DNA from 2 places in the Blastococcus deserti genome. Region 2 is predicted to be linked to the other one. Evidence: riboswitches for the same ligand, from Rfam matches in the RefSeq annotation. Region 2 holds a riboswitch; the other holds the start of a gene.
What was found. A riboswitch is a leader RNA that binds a small molecule or an ion and turns the genes downstream of it on or off. The one in region 2 is predicted to bind thiamine pyrophosphate.
Positions count from the first base shown of each region.

Region 1 (11,639 bases), on a different contig from region 2:
GTGACGGTCCGGCGCGGGGCGACGCTGCTCCTCTACACCGACGGCCTGGTCGAGGGCCGCGACCTGCCCCTGGACGAGGGCATCGCGCGGCTGGGTCGTGCGCTCGCGGAGCTGGCGGACGAACCGCTCGGGCTGCTGTGCGACGCGGTCATCGAACGGCTGCGCCCGGAGGGCCTGCAGGACGACGTCGCGCTGGTGGCCATCCGGCTGCACCGCGAGGACCGGCCGCGGCCGGCGGAGGCCGGTCCCCGGCACGTGCCGGACGGGGTCGACGGGTCGTAGCGCCCAGCCCGGGCCGTGGCGGTCAGCCGCGGCGCAGCAGCGCCCAGACGTGCTTGTGCCCGTTCTGGACGTACCAGCCGTGGGCGGTGGCCATCTCCGCGATGAGGTAGAGGCCGAGGCCGCCCTCGCTGGGGTCGCGGCCGACGGCCGGCGACGGGGGCACGGTGGCGGCCTCGTCGGAGACCTCGATCAGGTAGGCGTCGGGGGTGACGCGCACCGCGGCGTGAACCCGCCCGCCCCCGTGGCGCAGGGCGTTGGAGGCCATCTCGTCCAGGGCGAGGACCAGCTGGTCGCGGAGGTCGCCGGCCGTGTCGTCGTCCGCCCCGGCCGGGTGGGCCGCGGCGTGCCGGCGCAGCTGGGCGCGCACGCCCGGCAGCTCGGTGACGTCCCGGAGGTGCCAGGACAGCGCCGGAGCGGCCGGTGGCGGTGACGCCGACGGCCAGACCGGCCCGGCCGCCTGCCCTGTCACGCGCTGATCCCCTTGCCTCGTGCGGCCGTGCCGTGTGCAGCCTGCGCGGTCGCAGGCCAACACCTGCGTATGGGCCGACGCGGACCCGGCCAAACCTGTTGCGACGCGTGTCACTCCCGGGTGGGAACTCTCCTCAGCCGGCCAGTTCGGCGAGCTTCGTGACGGTGTTCCAGTTCCGGGAGGTCCCCGGCCGGCCGAGCAGCGTGTCCCACTTCCAGGAGGCCAGCGGCGTCCCCTGGATACCGTCGGGGAGCCACAGGTACAGCTCGCGGCCGCGGACCAGGTACTCGCCACCGCCCTCCACCGGGGGCAGGGCGTCGACCCGGGCGGGGTCGGGGGGATCGGCCATGAACGTGACCAGGTACCGGGCCGGGTCGGTGGCGACGGTGGCGAACGGGTCGCCGGCCACGATCGCGCCCATCTCGGCCCCGGTGCGGACCACGACCGGGACGGCGAGACCGAACTCCGCCTCGATGGTCGCGGTGAGGTCCGCGGCCAGCTCTGCCTCGCCGAGCGGGCTGTCGAGCACGACGTTCCCGCTGCGCAGATGGGTGCGCACGTTCGCGTGCCCCCGATCGGTGAGGACCTCGCGCAGCCGCGGCATGTCCACCTGGCGGGCGCGGCCGAGGTTGATGCCGCGCAGCAGGGCGACGTACCGGGTCGAGCTCACCGGCGCACCGTAGCGCCGGCCGCGGGCGATCAGCCGAGGACGGGGTTCCAGGCGCCGGTCAGCACGCTCAGGGTCACGGCCGCTGCGCACACGGCGGCGGTCCCGACGACGAACCAGGTGTCGCGCGGGTGCAACGACGATCCGCGGGCGTTGGTGCGGGGGATGCCGGAGTCGAAGCCGCGGGCGTCCATCGCCGTCGCCAGGCGGGTGCCGCGCCGGACGGCGCCGACCAGCAGCGCGAAAGCGGTACCGGCGAACAGCCGCAGCTGCGCGACCGGGTTCCCCCCGGCGTCCACGCCCCGGGCGCGGCGGGCGAGCCGGATGGTCTCCCACTCGGTGGCCAGCAGCGGGACCAGCCGCAGCGCGGCAAGCGCCCCGTAGGCGAACCGGGTCGGCACCCGCCAGTGCACGGTGAGGGCGTCGGCGAGCCGGACCGGATCGGTGGCGGCGACCAGCAGGATGCCCGGAAGGGCGAGCGCGATCACTCGCAGACCCCACGTGAGGCCGCTGAGCCAGGCGTCGGTGCCCGTCAGGGAGCCGAAGGCGACGTTGACCCAGGCGACGCCAGCGGCGCTCGCGAGCAGCGGCCAGGTGCGGCGGAGCACCTCCGCGGGCGAGGTCAGCCCCGCGGCCGGCAGGAGCGCCAGCTCGGCGGCGAGCACGACGCCCGGCGTCACCAGGTCGCCGCTGACCAGGAGCACCGCGGTGAGGATCGCGATCGCCGTCAGCTGGGCGACCGGGTTGATCACCGACAGCGGCACCGGCCGGGCCGGGCCCAGGGCGAGCGGCAGGCTCATGGGACCGCCACCGGCAGACCCAGGTGCAGGACCTCGTCGGCCAGAGCCGTCACCACCGCGGCGTCGTGGGTGACGACGCAGAGGGACCGCTCGCCGTCCTGCTGCTCGGCGAGGATCGCCACGAGCTCGGCCCAGGTGTCCCGGTCCTGGCCGAAGGTGGGCTCGTCGAGCACCAGGACCCGGGGGCGGGTGGCCAGCGCGGTCGCCACGGAGAGCCGTCGCTGCTGCCCGCCCGACAGGGTGAAGGGATGGGCCTCGGCCAGGTCGCCGAGGCCGAGCCGCTCCAGCAGCTCGTCGGCCAGCCGGGCGGCCGCGGTGTCGCCGGCACCCGACCTCAGCGGGCCGAGCGACAGCTCATCGCGCACCCGGGCGGTGAGGAACTGGTGCTCGGGCTGCTGGAAGACCGTGCCGATCCGCGTCACCAGTTCGGCGGCCCGCCACCGGGACGGCGGGTGCGCCGGCCGCCGGAGGCCCGCGCAGAGCGCCGGGGTGGCGACCACACGTCCTGTCGTCGGCGCGCGCAGGCCGGCCAGCAGGAGGGCCAGCGTGGACTTGCCGGTGCCGTTGGGCCCGGTCACGGCCAGGGTGCGGCCCGCGTGCAGGCCGACGTCGGTGGGGAGCAGGGCGGGCGTGGGAGAGCCCCGGTGGGTGTAGCCGGCCTCCTCGGCCGCCAGGAGGAGCGGGCCGACGGGCAGGGGCCGGCGGGCGGGGAACCGCAGGGGAGCCGGTGCCCAGCCCGGCCCGTGCTCGACCAGCCCGCCAGACGGCAGCAGTTCCACCACCCGGTCGACGAGGGGGAGCCAGGACTCGACGTCGTGGTCGACCACCACCAGCGTCGTGGAGCGGTCGGCGACGGCCCGCACGACCGCCGTCCGCACCAGGTCCGCGCCCTCGGGATCGAGCTGGGCCGTCGGCTCGTCGAGCAGGAGCAGCCCCGGGCGGGGAGCGAGGGCCCCGGCCAGCACCAGCCGCTGCTTCTGGCCCCCCGACAGGGCCGCGGTGGGCCGGTCGCGGCCGAGGTCGAAGCCCACCGCGTCGAGCGCGGCGTCGACCGCCGGCCAGATCCGCTCCGGAGGCGTGCCGGCGTTCTCCAGCCCGAACGCGACGTCGTCCCCGCTGCGGGTCATCACCAGCTGGGAGTCCGGCTCCTGGAAGACCATGCCCACCCGGTCCCTGCGGCGGCCGGGGGGCGCGCCGTCGACGCTCAGCTCTCCGGTGGCGTCGCCGCTCTCCGGTGTCAGCAGCCCGCCCAGCGCCCGCAGGAGCGTGGACTTGCCCGATCCCGACGACCCGGTGAGCAGGACCCGCTCACCGGCGCCGATCTCGAGGTCGACGTCCCGCACCGCCCAGGCCCGCCGGGTGGCGTGGCGGAACCCCCAGCCGGCGAGCCGGACCCCCGCGGGGTCCATGCCCGCCCTCAGACCCGGGTGCGGCCGGACGCGAAGGACGACAGCGCACCGCTGGCCGCCAGCGCCCGGGTGAGGGCCAGGCTGCCCAGCCCGGCGACGACGGCGGTGCTGGCGACCACCAGCGCGAGATACACGGCCTTCCACCCCACGGTCCAGTCGGGGTAGTAGTAGACGAGGTCCAGCACGGCCGCGGTCGCGCCGGCGAGTGCCGCGGAGAGCAGGGCCTGCGGCCAGCCGAAGCGGCGGTACCCGAAGGCCGCGAACCCCGCGTCGCCGGCCAGGCCCTGCAGCAGGCCGTAGACGATCGTCGTCGTCCCCCAGGCCGAGCCCAGCAGGGCCGAGACGATCGCGGCGACGAGCTCGGCGAACAGGCCCGCCCCTGGCTTGCGCACCACCAGCGGTGCCAGGACGGCGGGGATGAGCCACACGCCGTACATGAAGGCCTGGGCCGGCGGGAAGCCGGCGAAGGCCGCCCCAGTGCCGGCCCACAACAGGCCCCAGGCCCAGAAGACCACGCCGAAGGCGGCGCCGAGGACAGCGGTGACGACGATGTCGACGGTGCGCCAGCGGTTGCTCCGCTCCCCGACGGGAGCAGCGGACGACGGACGGACGGCCTGCTCGGCCATGATTTCCTCCAGACTCCCTGCGCCGGCATGACCCGGATCAGGTTCGAGGGTCTGCGGGATCCCGCACTCTCAGCGCCGAAGCGCTCCCCTGCTGTGTGTTCGGTTGTGCCGCCCACTCTAGACCTCCCGCGATCATGGCGCCGCGACCAGCCGCGACCGCCCAGCAGTGGTCGTCGCGCCGTGATCGTCGGGGAGCCGGCGCTCACCGCAGCGCGAGTCCGAGCAGCAGGTGGGCGTTGAGCGCGATGATCAGCACTGCCACCACGCTGCCCGCGACGGTGGTGATCCAACGGTTGACCCAGCCGGCCATCAGGTCGCGGCGGCTGGTCAGCCACAGCAGCGGCACGAGCGCGAACGGGATCCCGAACGAGAGCACCACCTGCGACCACACCAGCGCCGTCGTCGGGTCGCCGCCGAGGACCAGGACGGCCAGCGCCGGCGCCAGGGTGATCAGCCGACGCGTCACGACGGGGATGTGCCGGCGCAGGAAGCCGGCCATGACCACCTGACCGGCGTGCGTCCCCACCGACGAGGACGCGAAGCCCGAGGCGAGCAGGGCCACGGCGAAGGCGATCGCCGCGCCGGTGCCCAGCTGGTCGCCCAGACCGGCGTGCACGGCCTCGAGGGACTCGGCCTGGTGGCCGCCGGTGAACAGCTGCGCGGCGATGATCAGCATGGCGGCGTTCACCAGCCCGGCCAGTCCCATCGCGAGGAGCACGTCGAGCCGCTGGGCCCGCAGCAGCCGACGTCGTCCCTGCGCGGTGCGCCCGGCGGTGACGACGTCGCCGTACCGGCCGGGGGTGAGCGCGGAGTGCACGTAGATGACGTGCGGCATGACCGTGGCGCCGAGGATGCCGGTGGCCAGGACGACGCTGTCGGCGCCGTCGAAGGAGGGGACCATCCCGCCGGCGAGCCCGCCCGGGTCCACGCCGGAGCCGATCAGGGTGTACCCGAACCCGAGGCCGACGACGAGCAGGAGGCCGGTGATCACCCGCTCGAACGGCCGGTGCCCGCGCGACTGTGCGCCCAGCAGGACGAACGCGACGACGGCGGTGATGGCGCCGCCGATCGGCAGGGGCACCCCGAAGAGCAGGTTCAGCGCGACGGCGCCGCCGACGATCTCCGCCAGGTCGGTGGCGATCGCCACCGCCTCGGCCTGCACCCACAGCCCCCACGTCACAGGGCGGGGCAGCCGTTCGCGGCAGAGGGTGGCCAGGTCCCGCCCGGTGGCCAGCCCCAGCTTGGCGGTGAGCGACTGGATCAGCATCGCCATGAGGTTGGCCGCGACGATCACCCAGAGCAGCGTGTAGCCGAAGGCGGCGCCCCCGGAGAAGTTGGTGGCGAAGTTGCCCGGGTCCACGTAGGCGACGGCGGCCACGAAGGCCGGTCCCAGCAGCGGCCAGATACGCCGGCGCGGCTCGGACGGGCCGGGCGCCCGCAGCGGAGCGGTGCGGGCTGTGACCAGCGTGGTCGGCAGGACGGCGGCCTCGGTCTTCGACAGGTACACGGCGGCCTCGCGGTGGGGAGGAGCGGGTGGGATGGCGCTCCTGTCCTGCCCGGACCGGGTGACACACCGGGGCCGACCCGTGGCCCCCGGGGGCCAACGTCCGCGACCGCTCGCGCGAGGGCTGATCACTGGGCGCCGGTGCGCAGGTCCAGGCCCCGGATCTGCGCACCGGTGCACACCCTCGCGGTCACCGGCCTGTGGCGCTCCGGATCATCGCGTCGATCCGGCGGGCGTGCGCGCCGTGCCAGTACACCCGCGCGCACGCCCGGCACCGGACGAAGTCCTCGTAGGTCCGGCGGGTCCCGGCCTCCAGCCGGTGGGCGACCTCCTGCTTCGGCACCGTCTCCAGGGCGCCACCGCAGGCGGTGCAGCGGGTGAGGGGCGCTACCGGGGGCGCGAACCGGTCGAGGACGTCGGCCAGCTGCCCGTCGGGCCGGCTGCCCCGGACCAGCGCTCCCCGCGCGAGGGCCCGGCGCATCAGCAGGCGCCGGTCCTGGGTGAGCAGCACCCGCTCCTCGGCGAGCGCCCGCGCCACGAGATCGGAGTCGTCGGCCTCGTTGGACCAGGCGGCGTCGAGCCCGAGCAGGCGCAGGCGGCGGGCCAGGGTCCCGAGTCCGACGTCGAGCAGGAAGCCGCCCGCGGGCAGGACCTCGGGGCGGGCTGCCTCGGCCACCTCGATGCGGCCGCCGGCCACTGCCCGGGTCGCGTGCGTCGCGGGTGTCCCGTTGAGCCGCAGCTCGCCCACCTCGGTCAGCGGCACGCCGGCCGCCTGCACCAGGTGGCCCACCGTGGCGTCGGGGTCGAAGCGCATGCGCCGCATGCCGCGGTGGCGGTCCCGCGGCGGGAGGAGGAAGCGCAGTGGGACCGGGACGACGACGTCGACGCCCTCGATCACCCCGCCCCTCACCCCGCCCCCGCCCTCACTCCGCGCCCGCCCTCACTCCGCGCCCGCCCTCACTCCGCCACGACCCGCAGCGTCTTCATCGAGGAGTCCGCCGCGTCGGGGATCAGCATCCCGCGGCCACGCCGGTGGTGAGGCGGTCGAGGGCCTCCTGACTGATCCGCTCGCCGGGCGCCGGCACCGGCATGCCCGGCGGGGACGCGGGAGTGGTCCATCGCGGCCCACTACCCGCTCGGCGGGAATACTTGAACTCTCAAGCAAGTTGGTGCAGGGTGAGCGAGACACCGACAGCCAGGAGCCCGTCATGCCCGTCCAGCGCCTCAACCACGCCGTCCTGTACGTCCGCGACGTCGCCCGCAGCCACGCGTTCTACCGGGACGTCCTCGGCTTCCGCGTGAAGATGGAGATCCCGGGCGCCGCGGTCTTCCTGCAGGCCGAGGGCTCGACCAACGACCACGACCTCGGGTTGTTCCAGATCGGCGCCGGGGCCGGCCCCTCGGAGGCGGGCCGCCGCACGGTGGGTCTCTACCACCTGGCGTGGGAGGTCGACACGCTCGCCGAGCTCGCCCGCATCCGCGACGCGCTGCTGCAGGCCGGTGCGCTGGTCGGGGCGTCCGACCACGCCACGACGAAGGCGCTGTACGCCCAGGACCCGGACGGCATCGAGTTCGAGGTCTCCTGGCTGCTGCCCGCCGACCTGATCACTCCCGAGGTCACCGAGGGCGCGGCCATGACCGCCCCGCTGGACCTGGAGCGGGAGATCGAGCGCTACGGCGCCCACACCCGCGGCGGGGTCGGGGTCTCCGTCCCCGCCTGACGCTCACAGCTGCGGACGGACTCCCGGTTCGCTCGCCAGCTCCGCCGGCGCCATCGGTCCCTCGCCCCGCACGGCGCTCGCCGCTGGTCCGCGCCGACCGGCCGGCAGCACGGTGCGGCGGTGCGATCCCTCCAGCTCCAGGGCCAGGGCCGCGTAGAGGCCGAGGACGGCGAGCGCCAGCCCGACCCAGCCGGCGACGCTCTGCCACGTCGGAGAGGCCTCGAACTGGTAGAGCCCCGTGACGACGAAGCGCAGCCCCGCCGTCCCCATGACCGCGGCGGCCACCAGCTTGGCCAGCCCGGAGATCGCCGGCACGAACATGGCGATCCCCGAGACGACCAGCAGGACGCCGAGTCCCGCGCTGGTGGAGCCCGGCGGTGAGGTGTAGGTCGTCAGCCCGACGACGGCCCACGTGCCGGCGAGGATGCCCATGCCGGTCGCGGCGACCGGGTCGCGGGCGAGGAAGCCCATCACCGAGGCCAGGAGCTGCAGAGGCACGGTGGCCGCCATCGCCGTGATGGCCGCGACCCGGCCCTGCTCGGGCGGGATCCAGCCGAGCTGCAGCGCGGAGAACACGGTGGTGGCCAGGGCCAGCGCCAGGAAGCCCAGGGGCAACGGGGTGGCGACCGGCCGGAGGACGATGCGGGTCGCCGGTTCGCCGGTGTGCCCTGAGGAGCTCATCAGCTGACCAGGATCTGGGTCGCTGATTCCTTGATCCGGCTGTTGGCCCACCGAGCCTGGCGCAGGTTCTGCGGGTGGCACCGCTGCGCCAGCCCCAGCAGCTCCGCGTCCTGCAGGCCCTGGGCGACCTGGGCCACCATCTCCCAGTCCACGGACACGCCCTGGGCGTGGATGAAGATGCTGCGGAGGTCGCGCAGCAGGAGGAGCGACGGCGCCGAGCGGCGGCCGAGCAGGTCGCTGACCGCCTCGCTGAGCTTTCCCAGGAGCGTGGACTCACCGGCTGGTTCGGGGTCCAGCTCGACGCCGTACCGCTCGCCGAAGGGGGCGAGCCGGCGCACGTGGTCCTGGGACCAGGTGGCGAGGTCCTTCCCGACGTGGAAGACCTCGTGGTCGGCCTTGTGCCGCTCCGCGACGGCGAGCAGCTGGTGGGCCAGGTGGTTCTCGGAGCGGTGCAGTTCCTCGAGCGCCAGACCGATCCTCATCGCGCGCCTCCGTCGGCCGGCAGCGTCTCCTGCACCTCGGCCGTCCGTCCGCCCCTCGTCGGGGCCGGCCCCGGCGTGGCCGGGGCCGAGCCGGTGGTGGTGGGCGCCGGTGACCGGCCCCTGCGCGACAGCCGAACCTTCCGCACCGCCGCTGCTGCGGTCTTGAAGATCGGCTGCTTGGACGCCGGGTCCCAATCCGTGAGGGTGAGCTCGTTCGCCGCGCGCCCGTTCTCGACCGCTCCGGGGTCGTCCCAGTAGCCGTAGTGGAAGGGGAGGAAGAGCACGCCGTCGCGGATCTCGCTGATCCGCAGCCGTGCCCGCACCGACCCGCGGGCGGTCGACACCTCGAGCAGGTCACCCTCGCCGACACCCAGCCGCCCCGCGTCCCCGGGCGACATCTCCACCCACACCTCGGGGGCGGCGGCCTGCAGCTGCGGCGCCCGGCCGGTCTTGGTCCGGGTGTGGAAGTGGTACAGCGTGCGACCGGTGATCAGGATGAAGGGGCGGTCGCGGGAGGGCATCTCGTGCGGCGGGACGAACTCCGCCGCGCGGATGATCGCCTTGCCGTCGGGATTCATCGCCTTGTAGTCGCTCTCCTCGAACGGTGCCCCCGTGAGGATGTCGCGGCCGTAGCTCTCGCAGTACTCGGGATCGCTGTAGAACCGGCCGTCCGCGTAGAGCCGCTCGGTGCCGTCGGGGCTGTCCTCGGTGCAGGGCCATTGGATGCCGCTGCCGCCGCGCAGCTTGTCGTAGGTGATCCCGGTGTAGTCGCATGGCCGGCCGCGGCTGCACTCCTTCCAGGCCTCGAACGCCCCCTCGGGGTCCGACCACTTCACCAGTGGCGCGCCGTCCTTGTCCTCCAGGCCCAGCCGGTGGGCGAAGTCGATGAGGATGTCCATGTCCGGACGGGCCTCGCCCGGCGGGTCGACCGCCTTCTCCGACAGGTGCACGGTCCGGTCGGCGTTGGTGAAGGTCCCGGTCTTCTCGCCCCAGGTGGCGGCGGGCAGGACGACGTCGGCGAGCTCGGCGGTCTCGGTGAGGAAGATGTCCTGCACGACGAGGAAGAGCCGCTCCTGCGACAGGATCGAGCGGATGCGCCGGAGCTCGGGCAGGGACACCGCGGGGTTGGTGCAGATGACCCAGAACATCCGGATCGAGCCCTCTTCGAGGTAGCGCAGCTGCTGCATGATGTGCGTCGGCGGCGCGTAGTGCGGAATGCTCATCGGGTCGACGTTCCAGATCCGCGCGAGGTCCGCGACGTGGGCGTCGTTGGACCAGTTGCGGAAGGCCGGGAGATCGCCGTCGGCTCCCGCCTCGCGGGTGTTCTCGGCGGTGGGCTGGCCGTTCATCTGCAGGATCCCGCAGCCCGGCCTGCCCAGCATGCCGCGCACCAGGTGCACGTTGTTGACCTGGACGGCGGCGGCGGTGGCCTGGTGCGACTGGTAGAAGCCCTGCAGCACGGTGGACAGCAGCCGCTCGGCCTGGCCGATCACCCGGGCCGCCTCACGGATCCGCTCCGCCGGGACGTCGCAGATGCCGGCCACGATCTCGGGCGGGTACTCGGCGACCCGCTCCCGCAGCTCCTCGAAGCCGACGACGTGGGCGTCGAGGTAGTCCTGGTCGATCCAGCCGTTGCCGATGATCTCGTGCAGGAGCCCGTTCATGAGGGCCACGTTGGTGCCCGGCTTGGGGGCGAGGTGCACCGTGGCGGCCCGTGCGACGGGCGTCATGCGCGGGTCGACGCAGACGACCTCCGGCGGGTTGGGGCCGGCGAGCCGGTCGAGGATGCGGCTCCAGGTGACCACCTGGGTCTCGGCCATGTTGTGCCCGAACAGGGCGATGACGTCCGCGTGGTCGATGTCGGCGTAGGAGCCGGGCTGACCGTCGCTGGCGAAGGACTCCTTGAGCGCGGCGGCGGCGGTGGCCGTGCACAGCCGGGTGTTGCCGTCGACGTGGATGGTGCGGATGCCGCCGTGGGCGATCAGTCCCAGCGTGTAGTAGTCCTCGAGGAAGAGCTGGCCGGTGTTGTAGAAGCCGATCGCGCTGGGGCCCTGCTCCTCCAGCAGCTCCCGGGTCCGGCTGACGACCAGGTCCATGGCGGTGTCCCAGTCGGTCTCGACGAGCTTCCCGCCGCGGCGCACGAGCGGCCGGGTCAGCCGCTCGCGCGAGTTGTTGGCCTGCCAGCCGTAGAGGTCCTTGGGGTCGAGCCGGCCCCGGTTGACCCGGTCCACGGCGCGGCCGCGGACGCCGACGATCCGGCCGTCCTTGACGGCGATGTCGAGGGCGTCGCCGTTGGAGTGGAGGATCGAGGCGGACTGCACCCAGCGGTCGACGTCCTCATCGGTCAGCCCATCGGCCAGGTGTGAGTCCACCCGCGTCGGCCAGGTCTCGCCCGGTCCGTACGGCGTGCGGGTTCCCCATGGTTCGGCGATGCGGTCGACGCGGCCCATGACAACCTCGAGACTGTCGGTCCTTGACGTGACGGCGAGTCTGTCGGCCCTCGGGGGCCGGCGCAGGTCGAGCGACGCGAGGACGTGCGTCACCCACGTGGTTCCGGGGCATGGACGGGGCGACCGACCGATCAGCCAGGAGGCCCCGTGTCCCAGTCCGCCGTCCGACCGCTCGCCCTCGTCACCGGTGCCTCCAGCGGCATCGGGCGCGAGCTGGCCAAGCAGTTCGCCGAGAACGGCTTCGACCTGGTCGTCGCCGCCGAGGACGTCGAGCTCGACGACGCCGTCGAGGAGCTCCGCGGCATGGGAGCGGCCGTCGCCCCGGTGAGCGTCGACCTGACCAGGCTCGACGACGTCGAGCGCCTCGCCGCCGCGGTGCGTGGCGCGGGACGGCCGCTCGACGCCGCGGCGCTCAACGCCGGCGTGGGCGCGGGCGGACGGTTCACGGACAACGACCTGGACGCCGAGCTCGCCATCGTCGACCTGAACTGCCGGTCCACCGTGCACCTCGCCAAGTCCGTCGTCCAGGACATGGTGGCCCGAGGTGA
Region 1 covers NZ_JBHUHP010000003.1:60,626-72,264, reverse strand. Annotated here, with positions in the region: gene ACFSHS_RS04765 (SpoIIE family protein phosphatase) at 1-282, shown strand, start outside; gene ACFSHS_RS04760 (ATP-binding protein) at 305-751, opposite strand; gene ACFSHS_RS04755 (DUF1697 domain-containing protein) at 885-1,421, opposite strand; gene ACFSHS_RS04750 (energy-coupling factor transporter transmembrane component T family protein) at 1,451-2,218, opposite strand; gene ACFSHS_RS04745 (ABC transporter ATP-binding protein) at 2,215-3,627, opposite strand; gene ACFSHS_RS04740 (ECF transporter S component) at 3,636-4,253, opposite strand; TPP riboswitch at 4,250-4,353, opposite strand; gene ACFSHS_RS04735 (Nramp family divalent metal transporter) at 4,456-5,760, opposite strand; gene ACFSHS_RS04730 (Mut7-C RNAse domain-containing protein) at 5,948-6,655, opposite strand; gene ACFSHS_RS04725 (VOC family protein) at 6,966-7,478, shown strand; gene ACFSHS_RS04720 (acetate uptake transporter family protein) at 7,482-8,159, opposite strand; gene ACFSHS_RS04715 (hypothetical protein) at 8,159-8,641, opposite strand; gene ACFSHS_RS04710 (molybdopterin oxidoreductase family protein) at 8,638-11,091, opposite strand; gene ACFSHS_RS04705 (SDR family NAD(P)-dependent oxidoreductase) at 11,239-11,639, shown strand, end outside.
Region 1: it holds a riboswitch for thiamine pyrophosphate, as region 2 does, so the genes downstream of both, ACFSHS_RS04740 (ECF transporter S component) here and ACFSHS_RS13550 (alcohol dehydrogenase catalytic domain-containing protein) in region 2, are expected to answer to the same signal.

Region 2 (11,639 bases):
GGCTGGCCGCGCACCTGGTCATGATCGTCGAGGACATCACCGAGCGGAAGGCGCTGGAGGCGCAGCTGGTCCACCGCTCGCTGCACGACCCGCTGACCGGACTGCCCAACCGGCTGCTGTTCCAGGACCGGCTCTGGCACGCGCTGGAGCGGGGCCGCCGGGAGAACACCCCCACCTGCGTGCTCATCACCGACCTCGACGGCTTCAAGGTCATCAACGACGAGCTGGGGCACCCGATGGGCGACCTCGTGCTGGTCAGCTTTGCGGAGCGGCTCCGGTCGGTCCTCCGGGCCAGCGACACCGCGGCCCGGCTGGGGGGCGACGAGTTCAGCATCGTCTGCGAGAACACCGAGCCGGCCGACGCCGAGGTGCTGGCGGACCGGCTGCGGGCGTCGGTCACCGAGCCGCTGGCCCTCGGCGGGCGGACGGTGTCGGTGGGACTGAGCATCGGCATCGGCTCGGTGGCCGGCGGCGACCACCCCGGTGATGTGTACGAGCGGGTGGTCCGGGAGGCCGACGACGCGATGTACGCCGACAAGGCCCGCCGTCGCCACGGCCGCCGGGGGGTCGCGGCGCGCGACTGAGCCGGTCAGCCGGCGCGGCCCCAGCGCGCGGCCACGGCGGTGAAGGCCGCCGTCGCCTGCTCGAGCTCGGCCAGTTCCACGTACTCGTCGACGGCGTGCATGACCGCGGGAGTGCCCGGGCCCCAGACGACGATCGGCGCGCCCCGGACGACCGCTCCCAGGACGGAGGCGTCGGTGAAGTAGGTGGCGGGCCCGGGGAGCACCGGGGCCGGCAGGGTGGCCACCCAGGGGTCGTCCGCCGGGGTGCCCACCGGCGGCAGGTCCACCCGCACCTCGACGTCGGCGACCTCCGGCTGCGCCCGCCACCACGCCAGGAGCGGCCCGCCGTCGGCGACCGTCCGCATGTCCACGAGCACCTCGGCCCGGTCGGGCACGACGTTGGGCACGGTTCCGCCGGCCACCACCCCGGGGTTCCACGTCTCGGTGCCCAGGAACGGGTCGGTGCGCAGCGGCAGCTGCCCGGCGACCCGGCCCAGCAGCGCGACGAGGTCCAGGACGGCGTTGTGCCCGCGCTCGGGCGTGCTGCCGTGGGCGGCCCGCCCGGCGGTCCGCACGGCCAGCCACAGGGCTCCGCGGTGACCGAGGACGACCTGGTTCCCCGTGGCCTCCGGGACGACGACGGCGCCGATCCGCTGCTCGGCCAGGGCCGCGGCCGCCGCGGCCGCCCCCTTGGAGCCGATCTCCTCGTCGCTGGTCAGCAGGAGGGCGATCGGGGTCTCCGGATCGGCGGACCCCAGTGCCACGGCAGCGGCGACCAGGCCGGCCTTCATGTCGCTCGCACCCCGCCCCCACACCCGCCCGGCGTCGAGGTCGGCGCCGAAGGGGTCGCTCTGCCAGCGGCCGGGGTCGGGCACCGGCACGGTGTCCACGTGGCAGGCCAGCAGCAGCTGCGGCCGGCCCGGATCGGTGGGCGTGCGCAGCAGCGTCCACGGGTGGTCCGGGTCGCGGCCCGTGGTGACCTCGAGATGCGGTGCCCGTTCAAGCAGCGCCTCGGTCACCAGCCCCAGGGCGTTCCGCTGCGGGCCCGCCTCCCCCGAGACGGTGACGCGTGCGACGAGCTCGCGGAGCAGCGCGACCGGGTCCATCTCAGCCGCCCAGCGCCGCGCCGACGACGGCCCGGGCCTCCTCCTGCACCTGCGCGAGGTGGTCGGGGCCCTTGAACGACTCCGCGTAGATCTTGTACACGTCCTCGGTGCCCGACGGGCGGGCGGCGAACCAGGCGTTCTCCGTGGTGACCTTCAGCCCGCCGATGGGGGCGTCGTTGCCGGGAGCGCGGGTGAGCTTCGCGGTGATCGGCTCGCCGGCCAGCTCGGTGGCGGTGACGGCGTCGGGGGAGAGCTTGCCCAGCGCCGCCTTCTCCTCCCGCGTGGCCGGCGCGTCGATGCGCGCGTACGCCGACTCGCCGAAGTGGTCGGTGAGCTGCTTGTGCAGCCTGGACGGCGACCGTCCGGTCACCGCCTGGATCTCGGACGCGAGCAGGGCCAGGAGGATGCCGTCCTTGTCGGTCGTCCAGACGCTGCCGTCCCGCCGCAGGAACGAGGCGCCGGCCGACTCCTCCCCGCCGAAACCGATCCTGCCGTCGAGCAGCCCGGGCACGAACCACTTGAAGCCCACGGGGACCTCGACCAGCGTGCGGCCGAGGTCGGCCACCACCCGGTCGATCAGCGAGCTGGAGACCAGCGTCTTGCCGACGGCGGTGTCCTTCGACCAGCCCGGCCGGTGGCTGAGCAGGTAGGCGATGGCGACGGCGAGGAAGTGGTTGGGGTTCATCAGGCCGCCGTCGGGGGTGACGATGCCGTGCCGGTCGGCGTCGGCGTCGTTGCCGGTGGCGATCTGGAACTCGTGCCGGCGGCCGACCAGGGAGGCCATGGCCGCGGGGGAGGAGCAGTCCATCCGGATCTTCCCGTCCCAGTCCAGCGTCATGAACCGCCACGTCGGGTCGACCAGCGGGTTCACCACCGTGAGGTCCAGGCGGTGCCGCTCGGCGATCGCCGCCCAGTAGTCGACGCTGGCCCCGCCGAGGGGATCGGCGCCGATCCGGACCCCGGCGTCGCGGACGGCGTCGAGGTCGACGACGCTCGGCAGGTCGTCGACGTAGGTGCCGAGGAAGTCGTAGGGCTGGGCCGCCCGGCGGGCCTGGTCGAGCGGCACGCGGCGGACGCCGGTCAGGCCGGCCCGCAGCAGGTCGTTGGCCCGCCCGGCGATCCAGCCGGTGGCGTCGGTGTCGGCGGGCCCGCCGTCGGGCGGGTTGTACTTGAAGCCGCCGTCGCGGGGCGGGTTGTGCGACGGCGTGACGACGATGCCGTCGGCGAGGCCGGACGACCTGCCCCGGTTGGCGGTGAGGATGGCGTGGCTGACCGCGGGCGTCGGCGTGTAACGGCCGGCCGCGTCGACCAGCACCGTCACGTCGTTGCCCACGAGGACCTCGAGCGCGCTCGCCCAGGCCGGTTCGGACAGCGCGTGGGTGTCCCGGCCGATGAACAGCGGGCCGTCGTAGCCCCGCTCCGCGCGGTACTCGCAGATCGCCTGGGTGGTGGCGAGGATGTGCGCCTCGTTGAACGCGGCGTCGAAGGCCGAGCCCCGGTGGCCCGAGGTGCCGAAGGCCACCTGCTGGGACGGCTCGGCGGGATCGGGCTCGATCGTGAAGTAGGCGGTCACCAGCGCGGCGACGTCGATGAGATCGCTGGGCCGGGCGGGCTGACCGGCACGGTCGTCGCTCATGCCGCTGATCCTGGCCCGGAGCGGGTCGGCGGCGCGACCGGACGCGTCGGGACCGAAAAGGCCTTGCGGTTCTGTCGGTGGGCGGCGGCATGCTGCACCCCATGACGACGGACAGGGGTGGACGACGAGACCCAGGGCGGGCGGCATGACCGCGGCACCGGCGGTCGAGGCGATCGAGCTGGTCAAGCAGTTCGGCACCAACCGGGCCGTGGACGACGTGAGCTTCGTCGTTCCCGCCGGGTCGGTGCTGGGCCTGCTCGGGCCCAACGGCGCCGGCAAGACCACCCTCGTGCGCATGCTCACCACGCTGAGCGTGCCGACGAGCGGCACCGGCCGGGTCGCCGGGTTCGACATCGTGCGGCAGCCGACCGACGTCCGCCGCAACATGGGCCTCACCGGCCAGGCGGCCACGGTCGACGAGATCCTGACCGGCCGGGAGAACCTCGCGCTGATCGGTGCCCTCTACGGGCTGTCGAAGAAGTACGTCCGGGAGGCCACCGAGCGGCTGCTGTCCCGCTTCGACCTGCTCGACGCGGCCGACCGGATGGCGAAGACCTACTCCGGGGGCATGCGGCGACGGCTCGACCTGGCGGTCAGCCTGCTCGCCGCCCCGCCGATCCTGTTCCTCGACGAGCCGACCACGGGACTGGACCCGCACAGCCGGTCCGGGCTCTGGCAGGTGCTCCGGGAACTGGTCGACGAGGGCACCACGCTGGTGCTGACCACGCAGTACCTGGAGGAGGCCGACCAGCTCGCCGACGAGATCATCGTCGTCGACAAGGGCAAGGTCATCGCCGCCGGCACGCCCACGCAGCTCAAGGACCAGGCGGGACAGGCCAGCGTCGTGGTGACGCTGACCCACGCCGACGACCTGGACGAGGCCGCCGCGCTCATGCGCGCCCACTCCCCCGAGGTGCACGTGGAGCGGGGCAGCCGGCGGCTCACCGCGCAGGCGGGCGGGCTGGCCGACATGACGCGGATCGCCGCCGTCTTCGAGGCCAGCGGTATCGAGCTCGACGACCTGGGACTGGCCCGGCCGAGCCTCGACGACGTGTTCCTGCACCTCACCGGCCGTCGTGCCGAGCCCACGGCCGATCCGGACCAGACGACGGAAGGGGTCACGCCGTGACCGTCCTGCAGAAGACCCGGGCCCCGGCCGAGCGGCCGCCCATCTCGCCGCCCTCGCTCCTGCGGGCGTCGTCGACGATCGTGTGGCGGAACCTGCTGCACATCCGGCGGATGCCGGAGATGCTGCTCGACGTCACCGTGCAGTCGGTGATGTTCGTGCTGCTGTTCGCCTACGTCTTCGGCGGCGCGATCGCCGTGCGCGGCGCGGACTACAAGGAGTTCCTGCTGCCCGGGATCATGGTGCAGACCATGGTCTTCTCCTCGGCGATCGTGGCCATGGGACTGACCAGCGACCTGCAGAAGGGGATCGTCGACCGGTTCAAGTCCCTGCCGGTCCCGCGGTCGGCGGTGCTGGTGGGCCGCAGCATCTCGAGCCTCATCCACTCCAGCATCGGCGTGGTCGTGATGGCGCTCACCGGGCTGCTCATCGGCTGGCGGGTGCGCAACGGCCTCCTCGACGGCCTGCTCGCCTTCCTGCTGCTGCTGTTGTTCGGGTTCGCGCTCATCTGGCTCGGCATCTGGGTCGGCTCGCTCATGCGGACCGTCGAGGCCGTGCAGGGCTTCATGTTCACGGTCATGTTCCCGCTGACGTTCGTCGCCAACACCTTCGCGCCGCCGGAGAGCATGCCCGCGTGGCTGCGCGCCATCGCGGAGTGGAACCCGGTGTCGGCCCTCACCCAGGCCTGCCGGGAGCTGTGGGGCAACGGCCTGCCCGCCCCGGCGGACGCCGCGTGGCCCCTGCAGCACCCGGTCGCCGTGTCGATCGCCTGGTCGCTGGCGCTCACCGCGATCTTCGCGCCGCTCGCCGTCGCGGCGTTCCGCCGCCGCTCCCGCGACTGACCAGCTTGGTTCCGCGGCACGGGGTGCTCGGGGGCTACCGGGCTCAGCGGGCCTCGACCCGCTCCAGGAAGAGGCGGAGCGTGGTCAGGAAGATCTCGGGCTGCTCCGAGTGCACCCAGTGTCCGGCGTTCTTGATGCGGACCAGCCGGGTGGCGGGGAAGAGGGCGTCCATGTGCGGCCGGTCGCGGTCGAGCACGTAGCTGGAGTTCGCCCCGGCCACCCACAGCACCGGCCCGTCGTAGGTGGCTCCCGGCGGCGGCTCGGGGAAGCCGCGCAGCTCCTCGAGGTCGCGCTCCAGCAGCTCCAGGTTCAGCCGCCAGCGCCATCCGGGGGCGGGCCGCCCTTCCTGGTCGCTCAGCCCCTCGCGGACCAGGCTCTGCAGCAGGAAGCTGCGCACCATCCGGCTGGGGACGGCCTCCTTCAGCGCCGCGTCGGCGTCCTCGCGGGTCCTCAGCCGGTCGAGGTCCATCGCCCGCATCGCCTGGATGTACGCGGCGAACGGCGAGGCCTCCTCGTCCGGGTCGTCCGTGCGCCCTCCCTGCAGCGGGTACTCGACGGGGGCGATGTCCACGACGACCAGCGCCCGGAGCAGTTCGGGCCGGCGCAGGGCGAGCTGCATCGCCACCTTGCCGCCCATCGAGTGCCCGACCAGGGTCACCGGCTCACCCAGCTGCTCGAGCTCGGCGGCCAGCATCCGCACCATGTCGAGATAGTCGACCCGTTCCGTCCACGGCGAGTGCCCGTGGTTGGGGAGGTCGACCAGGGTGACGCGGTGGCCGTCGGCCATACCCTTGGCGATCGTCGTCCAGTTCTTGCCCTGGCCGAAGAGCCCGTGGACGAAGACGACCCGCGGCCCGGACTCCCCCAGGGTGCGCGACGCCAGGCGCTCGTCGTTGCCGGCGTCCTCGGTCACCCGGCGATTCCATCAGACGTTCCGCCGGTGCCGCCGCTTACGGTGCCCGGGACGAGGGGGAGGGACATGCCCGGACGACGGCGGCGCAGCACGCGAAGCGCCGGCACGACCAGCCGCAGCACGACCGCGAACAAGACCACCCGCGCCACGACCCGCCGCCGGTCCACCGCGGCGGCGTCGAAGCGGCCCGCGAAGGCCGCTCCCGAGGTGCCCACGGCGGGTCCGGGCGAGCGGGTGTGGGTCCTGGCGGTGCCGTTCCGGGCGCCGGCCCCCGGCGCCGTCTGGCACGCCGGCCTGCAGGCCCACGTGTGGGTGGGGCCCGAGCTCCCGCCGGAGCTGGCGCCCTACGACCCGCCGCCGTACACGCTCGAGCGCTTCCTCGAGGACGAGGTCAACGAGAAGCCACGGCCGGTGCCGCTCGCCCGGCCGCTGACGCCCCGCGACCAGCAGTGCGACGGCGCCGACGTGATCGCGGCGCACGCGGCGGCCGGGGGCCGGGTGTTCCTGCTCGGCGACGACCCCGGGGTGGGCAAGACGGGGACGGCGATCCTCGCGGTCAAGGCGGTCGCCGAGCAGCGCCACGTGCGGACCGTCCTGGTGGTCGCCGACCGCCCCGCGGCGATCACCATCCCGCACTGGACCCGCTCGATCGCCGGGTTCGGTGACGGCGGCCTGCGCTGGTGCGTTACCACCTGGGACCGGCTCGGGAAGGTCGCGAAACTCCGGTTCGACGTCGTCGTCGCCGACGAGGCCCACATGGTGCGGCACACCACGACGCAGCGCTGGAAGCACTGGAAGGCGGTGTCGGGCGCCGGCCGGGGGAAGGACGCCCCGTTCGTGCTGGCCGCCACCGCCACCCCGGCGCACACGCCGCTGGAGCTGCCGTACCTGGCCCCGGAGTTCGCCGTCCGGCACGGGGAGCCGGTCCGCGAGTGGGCCGACCTGCCGAAGCAGCTCGCCGCGCACGGGTTCCACGTGGAACGTGGCCGCTACGGGTGGCAGTGGACCGACGACCCCGACCAGCGGCGCGCTGACCTAACCAGGCTGCAGTCGTGGCTGACAGCTGCCGACCCGCCCGGCACGCTGCACCGGGGTGCGCCCTGGGGGCCGGTCTCGGTGAGCGGGACGCCGGTGGCGCTGACCCCCGCGGAGCGGGCGGCCTACGACTCGGAGTGGTCGGAGTTCCGCGCGGAGATGCGGCTGGCGCGCACGGCACGCCAGGGCGCCCGCGGGCGGGCGGCGCTGCTGCGGTTCCGGCAGAAGGCCGGGCTGATCCGGGTCCAGGCCACGGTCGACTGGGTGAAGGCCCAGGTGGAGGCCGAGCGGCAGGTCGCGGTGTCGGTCGAGTTCGTCGAGACGGCCGCCGATCCGATCCGGGAGGCCCTGCTCGACGCGGGGATCCCGGTGGCCGGCATCTACGGGCGCGACCGGTTCGACCATGGCCTCGGTGATCCGGAGCGCGAGCGGTTGCGGTTCCAGCGGGGCGAGGCCCGGGTCTGCGTCTTCACGGTCACCGCGTCGATCTCGCTGCACGCCGGCGAGCTCCTGCCCGACGGACGCCCCGCCTCGGAGACGCCACGGGTCGGGCTGTTCCACCAGCCCCGCTTCTCCGGCATCCAGGCCCGGCAGGTCACCGGCCGCACCCACCGGGACGGGCGGACCTCGCCGTGGCGGATCGCGTTCGCCGAGGACACGGTCGAGGAGCAGGTCGCCCGCGTCATGGTCGAACGGCTCGCGGTCAGCGGCTCGGCCGCCGGGGCCGACACGTCGTCCCTGCGCGAGATCGCCGAGCTGCTCGACGCCGACTGGCTGCCGGCGGCCGCACTCACCGACGACTGACCCGGTCATCAGGGCCGGAGCACCGCCCGGCCGACGACACGGCCGGCGCGCAGCTCCTCGAGCACGCGCGGGCCGTCGTCCAGGGCGTGCTCGGTGACCGTCGTCTGCAGCCGGCCGCGCGCGGCGAGGTCGAGGGCCGCCACGAGCTCGGAGCGGCGGTTGCCGACCGACGTCACGATCCGCTGCTCGGGGACCACGAGGCCGAGCGGGTTGATCTCGACGGTGTCGAAGCTGTAGCCGACGTAGACCAGGGTTCCCCGCTTGCCCAGGCAGGCCAGTGCGGCGGCGCCGGTCTCCCGGGTGCCGACCAGGTCGAAGACCACGTCGGCGCCGGCGCGGCCGGTGGCCTCCCGGACGGCGGTCGCGACGTCCCCGGTCCCGTCGACCGTCACGTCGGCGCCCAGCTTCCGGGCGAGGCGGAGGCGGTGCGGGTTCCGGGCGACCGCCACCGGCCGCGCCCCCACCTCCCGCAGCACCTGGACCAGGGCCAGGCCGACGCCACCGGTTCCGTAGACGACGGCGGTGGATCCGGGACGGACGGCCGCCACGTCCACCGCGTGCAGTGCCGTGGTGGCGCTGCAGCACAGGGTGGCCGCGGACGGCAGGTCGAGCGTCTCGGGCACGCGGACCGCGGCCGAGGCGGGCACCACGACCTGCTCGGCGAACCCGCCGTCGGTGGCGAAGGCCAGGAAGCCGAGGGGCGCGTCGCACAGGTGGTCGTCGCCGGCGAGGCACGAGCGGCACCGATGGCAGGCGTGCAGGTAGTGGACGGCGACGCGGTCTCCCACTGCGACGTCATCCACCTCGTCGCCGACCTCGGCGATCACGCCGGCCACCTCGTGGCCCAGCGTGATGGGCGCTCGTGCCGGGGTCAGCAGCCCGTCCAGGAAGTGCAGCTCGGTCCCGCACACCCCCGCGGCCGCGACGTCGATCAGCACGTCCCCGGGCCCGGGGCGAGGCGAGGGGACGTCCTCGACCACCGCCGGCCGTCCCGCTCCGTGGAAACGCACAGCACGCACAACTGCCTCCCTACGCCGGCATGACCCGGACAGGTTCCAACGGTCGGCGGCTGCAGCCGCCCTCTCAGCCCGTTTCGACGGGCTCCCGCGTACGGACGGCACGGTAGCCGGTCGCCGTGGTCCTCGCCCGGGGCCGCCCGGCCACCCGACTCCTGTTAGGTTCGCTGCGTACGTGGCACGGGGTGTCCCTCCAGGGACTGAGAACAGACCCGTCGAACCTGCTCCAGTTCGCACTGGCGAAGGGATGTCACCGGCGTGGAAGCCGTCGATCTCCGCGCTGCCCGTGAGGCAGTGCGCACGAACGCACCCCTGGTGCACTGCCTGACCAACACGGTCGTGCAGTCGATCACCGCCAACGCGCTGCTCGCCGCCGGTGCGGCGCCGGCCATGGTGGACGCACCGGAGGAAGCCGGCGACTTCGCCGTCGTGGCCTCCGCCGTGCTGGTCAACGTGGGCACCGTCCACCGCCGCACCGCCGAGGCGATGCGGCTGGCGGCACGGTCGGCCTGGACGGCCGGCACTCCCTGGGTCCTCGACCCGGTCGCCGTCGGCGGCCTGGCCTATCGGACGGAGCTGGCTGCCGACCTGGTGGCGCTGCGCCCCACCGTGGTTCGCGGCAACGCGTCCGAGGTGATGGCGCTCGCCGGTGCCGGCGGAGGCGGACGGGGCGTCGACAGCACCGCTGCCACCGATGACGCGGTCACCGCAGCAGCGGAACTGGCCGGCCGCACCGGTGGCGTGGTCGCGGTGAGCGGCGAGGTCGACCTGATCACCGACGGACGGCGGACGGTGCGCGTGGGCGGCGGGTCGGTGCTGCTCACCCGGACGACCGGGGCCGGCTGCGCGCTCGGCGCCCTGGTGGCGGCCTACCTCGCCGTCACCGACGACCCCCTCGCCGGTGCCGTCGCCGCGCACGCCCACGTCGCGCTGGCCGCGGAGCGGGCGGCCGCCGCCGCCGCGGGGCCCGGCACGTTCGCCGTCGCGTGGCTCGACGCCCTCGACGGGGTGGACGGGGACGCCGTGGCCGGCGCCGACCTGCGTGCGGAAGACGTCCGGGGCGCCGGATGAGGCGGCCGTTCGACCCGACGCTCTACCTGGTCACCGACACCGAGCTCTGCCGGCCCCGGCCGGTGGCCGACGTCGTCAAGGCCGCGGTGGCCGGCGGGGTGACCGCCGTACAGGTACGTGACAAGGGCGCCTCCCGGCGGGAGTTGCTGGCCCTGACGGGCGCCGTGCAGGCGTCACTCGCCGGCCGCCCCGACGTGGCGGTCGTCGTCAACGACGCCGTGGACGTCGCCCTGCTGGCCGGCGCGAACGGCATCCACGTCGGCCAGGGGGACCTTGCCGTCGCCGAGGTCCGGGCGCTGATCGGCCCCCACCCGTGGCTGGGCCTGTCGGTGGAGAGCGCGGCCGATCTGGACGCGGCGCTGCGGCTGCCCGCAGGCACCGTCGACGTGGTCGGCCTCAGCCCGGTGTGGGCCACGCCGACCAAGCCCGAGGCCGGCCCCGGACTGGGGACCGCGGCCGTCCGGAGCCTGGCCTCCGCGGCCCGGGCCGGCGGGCTGACCAGCGTGGCCATCGGGGGGATCACCGTCGACCGGGCGGCGGAGGTCGCTGCCGCCGGTGTCGACGGGCTGTGCGTCGTCTCCGCCGTCTGCGCTGCCGCCGACCCCACGGCCGCGGCCCGGGAACTGCGGTCGGAGATCCGCCGTGGCCGCCTGGCGGAGCTCGCGCGGTGACCGCCGGACGCACGCCCACGGCCCTCTCCGTGGCCGGCAGCGATCCCAGCGGGGGTGCCGGCATCCAGGCCGACCTGAAGACCTTCAGCGCCCTCGGCGCCTACGGCACCGCCGTGCTCACCGCGCTCACCGCGCAGAGCACCCGCGGCGTCACCGGCGTTCATCCCGTCCCGGCGGCGTTCGTGGGACTGCAGTTGCGCACGCTGCTCGACGACGTCGAGGTCCACGCCACCAAGCTGGGCATGCTGGGCACCGCGGACGTGGTGCGGGAGGTCGCCGCCGTGCTCGCCGAACGTCGCCCCGGGCCCGTGGTCTGCGACCCGGTGATGGTGGCGACCAGCGGCGACCGGTTGATCGACGAGGAGGCGGTGGCCGCCGTCCGTACCGATCTGCTGCCGGTCGCCGACCTGATCACCCCGAACGTGCCCGAGGCCGCGGCGCTGCTCGAGGTGGAGCCGTCGACCGAAGCGGATGACCTGACCGACCAGGCCCGCGCCCTGCTGGAGTTCGGCCCCGGAGCCGTGCTGCTCAAGGGCGGCCACCTGGGCGGGGACGAGAGCGTGGACGTGCTGGCGACCGCCGGGGGCGTGTGGACCACCCGCCGTCCCCGGGTGGCGACGACCGCGACGCACGGGACGGGGTGCACGCTCTCCTCGGCGATCGCCGCGCTCGCCGCCCGGTCCGGAGGCGGAGACTGGTTGCCCCTGGTCGAGCAGGCCCGCGACTACCTCCAGCGCGCGCTGGAGGGTGGCGGGAGTCTGGGCGTCGGCTCGGGGCACGGCCCGGTCCACCACTTCGCGGGGGTGTGGCCGGACTGATCGGAGGTGCCGCGGAGGCGCGGATCCCGCGCCTCGGC
Region 2 covers NZ_JBHUHP010000011.1:112,104-123,742, reverse strand. Annotated here, with positions in the region: gene ACFSHS_RS13585 (diguanylate cyclase domain-containing protein) at 1-584, shown strand, start outside; gene ACFSHS_RS13580 (M20 family metallopeptidase) at 590-1,669, opposite strand; gene pgm (phosphoglucomutase (alpha-D-glucose-1,6-bisphosphate-dependent)) at 1,671-3,305, opposite strand; gene ACFSHS_RS13570 (ATP-binding cassette domain-containing protein) at 3,451-4,434, shown strand; gene ACFSHS_RS13565 (ABC transporter permease) at 4,431-5,273, shown strand; gene ACFSHS_RS13560 (alpha/beta fold hydrolase) at 5,317-6,186, opposite strand; gene ACFSHS_RS13555 (DEAD/DEAH box helicase) at 6,253-8,025, shown strand; gene ACFSHS_RS13550 (alcohol dehydrogenase catalytic domain-containing protein) at 8,034-9,044, opposite strand; TPP riboswitch at 9,035-9,143, opposite strand; TPP riboswitch at 9,213-9,306, shown strand; gene thiM (hydroxyethylthiazole kinase) at 9,300-10,112, shown strand; gene thiE (thiamine phosphate synthase) at 10,109-10,783, shown strand; gene thiD (bifunctional hydroxymethylpyrimidine kinase/phosphomethylpyrimidine kinase) at 10,780-11,601, shown strand.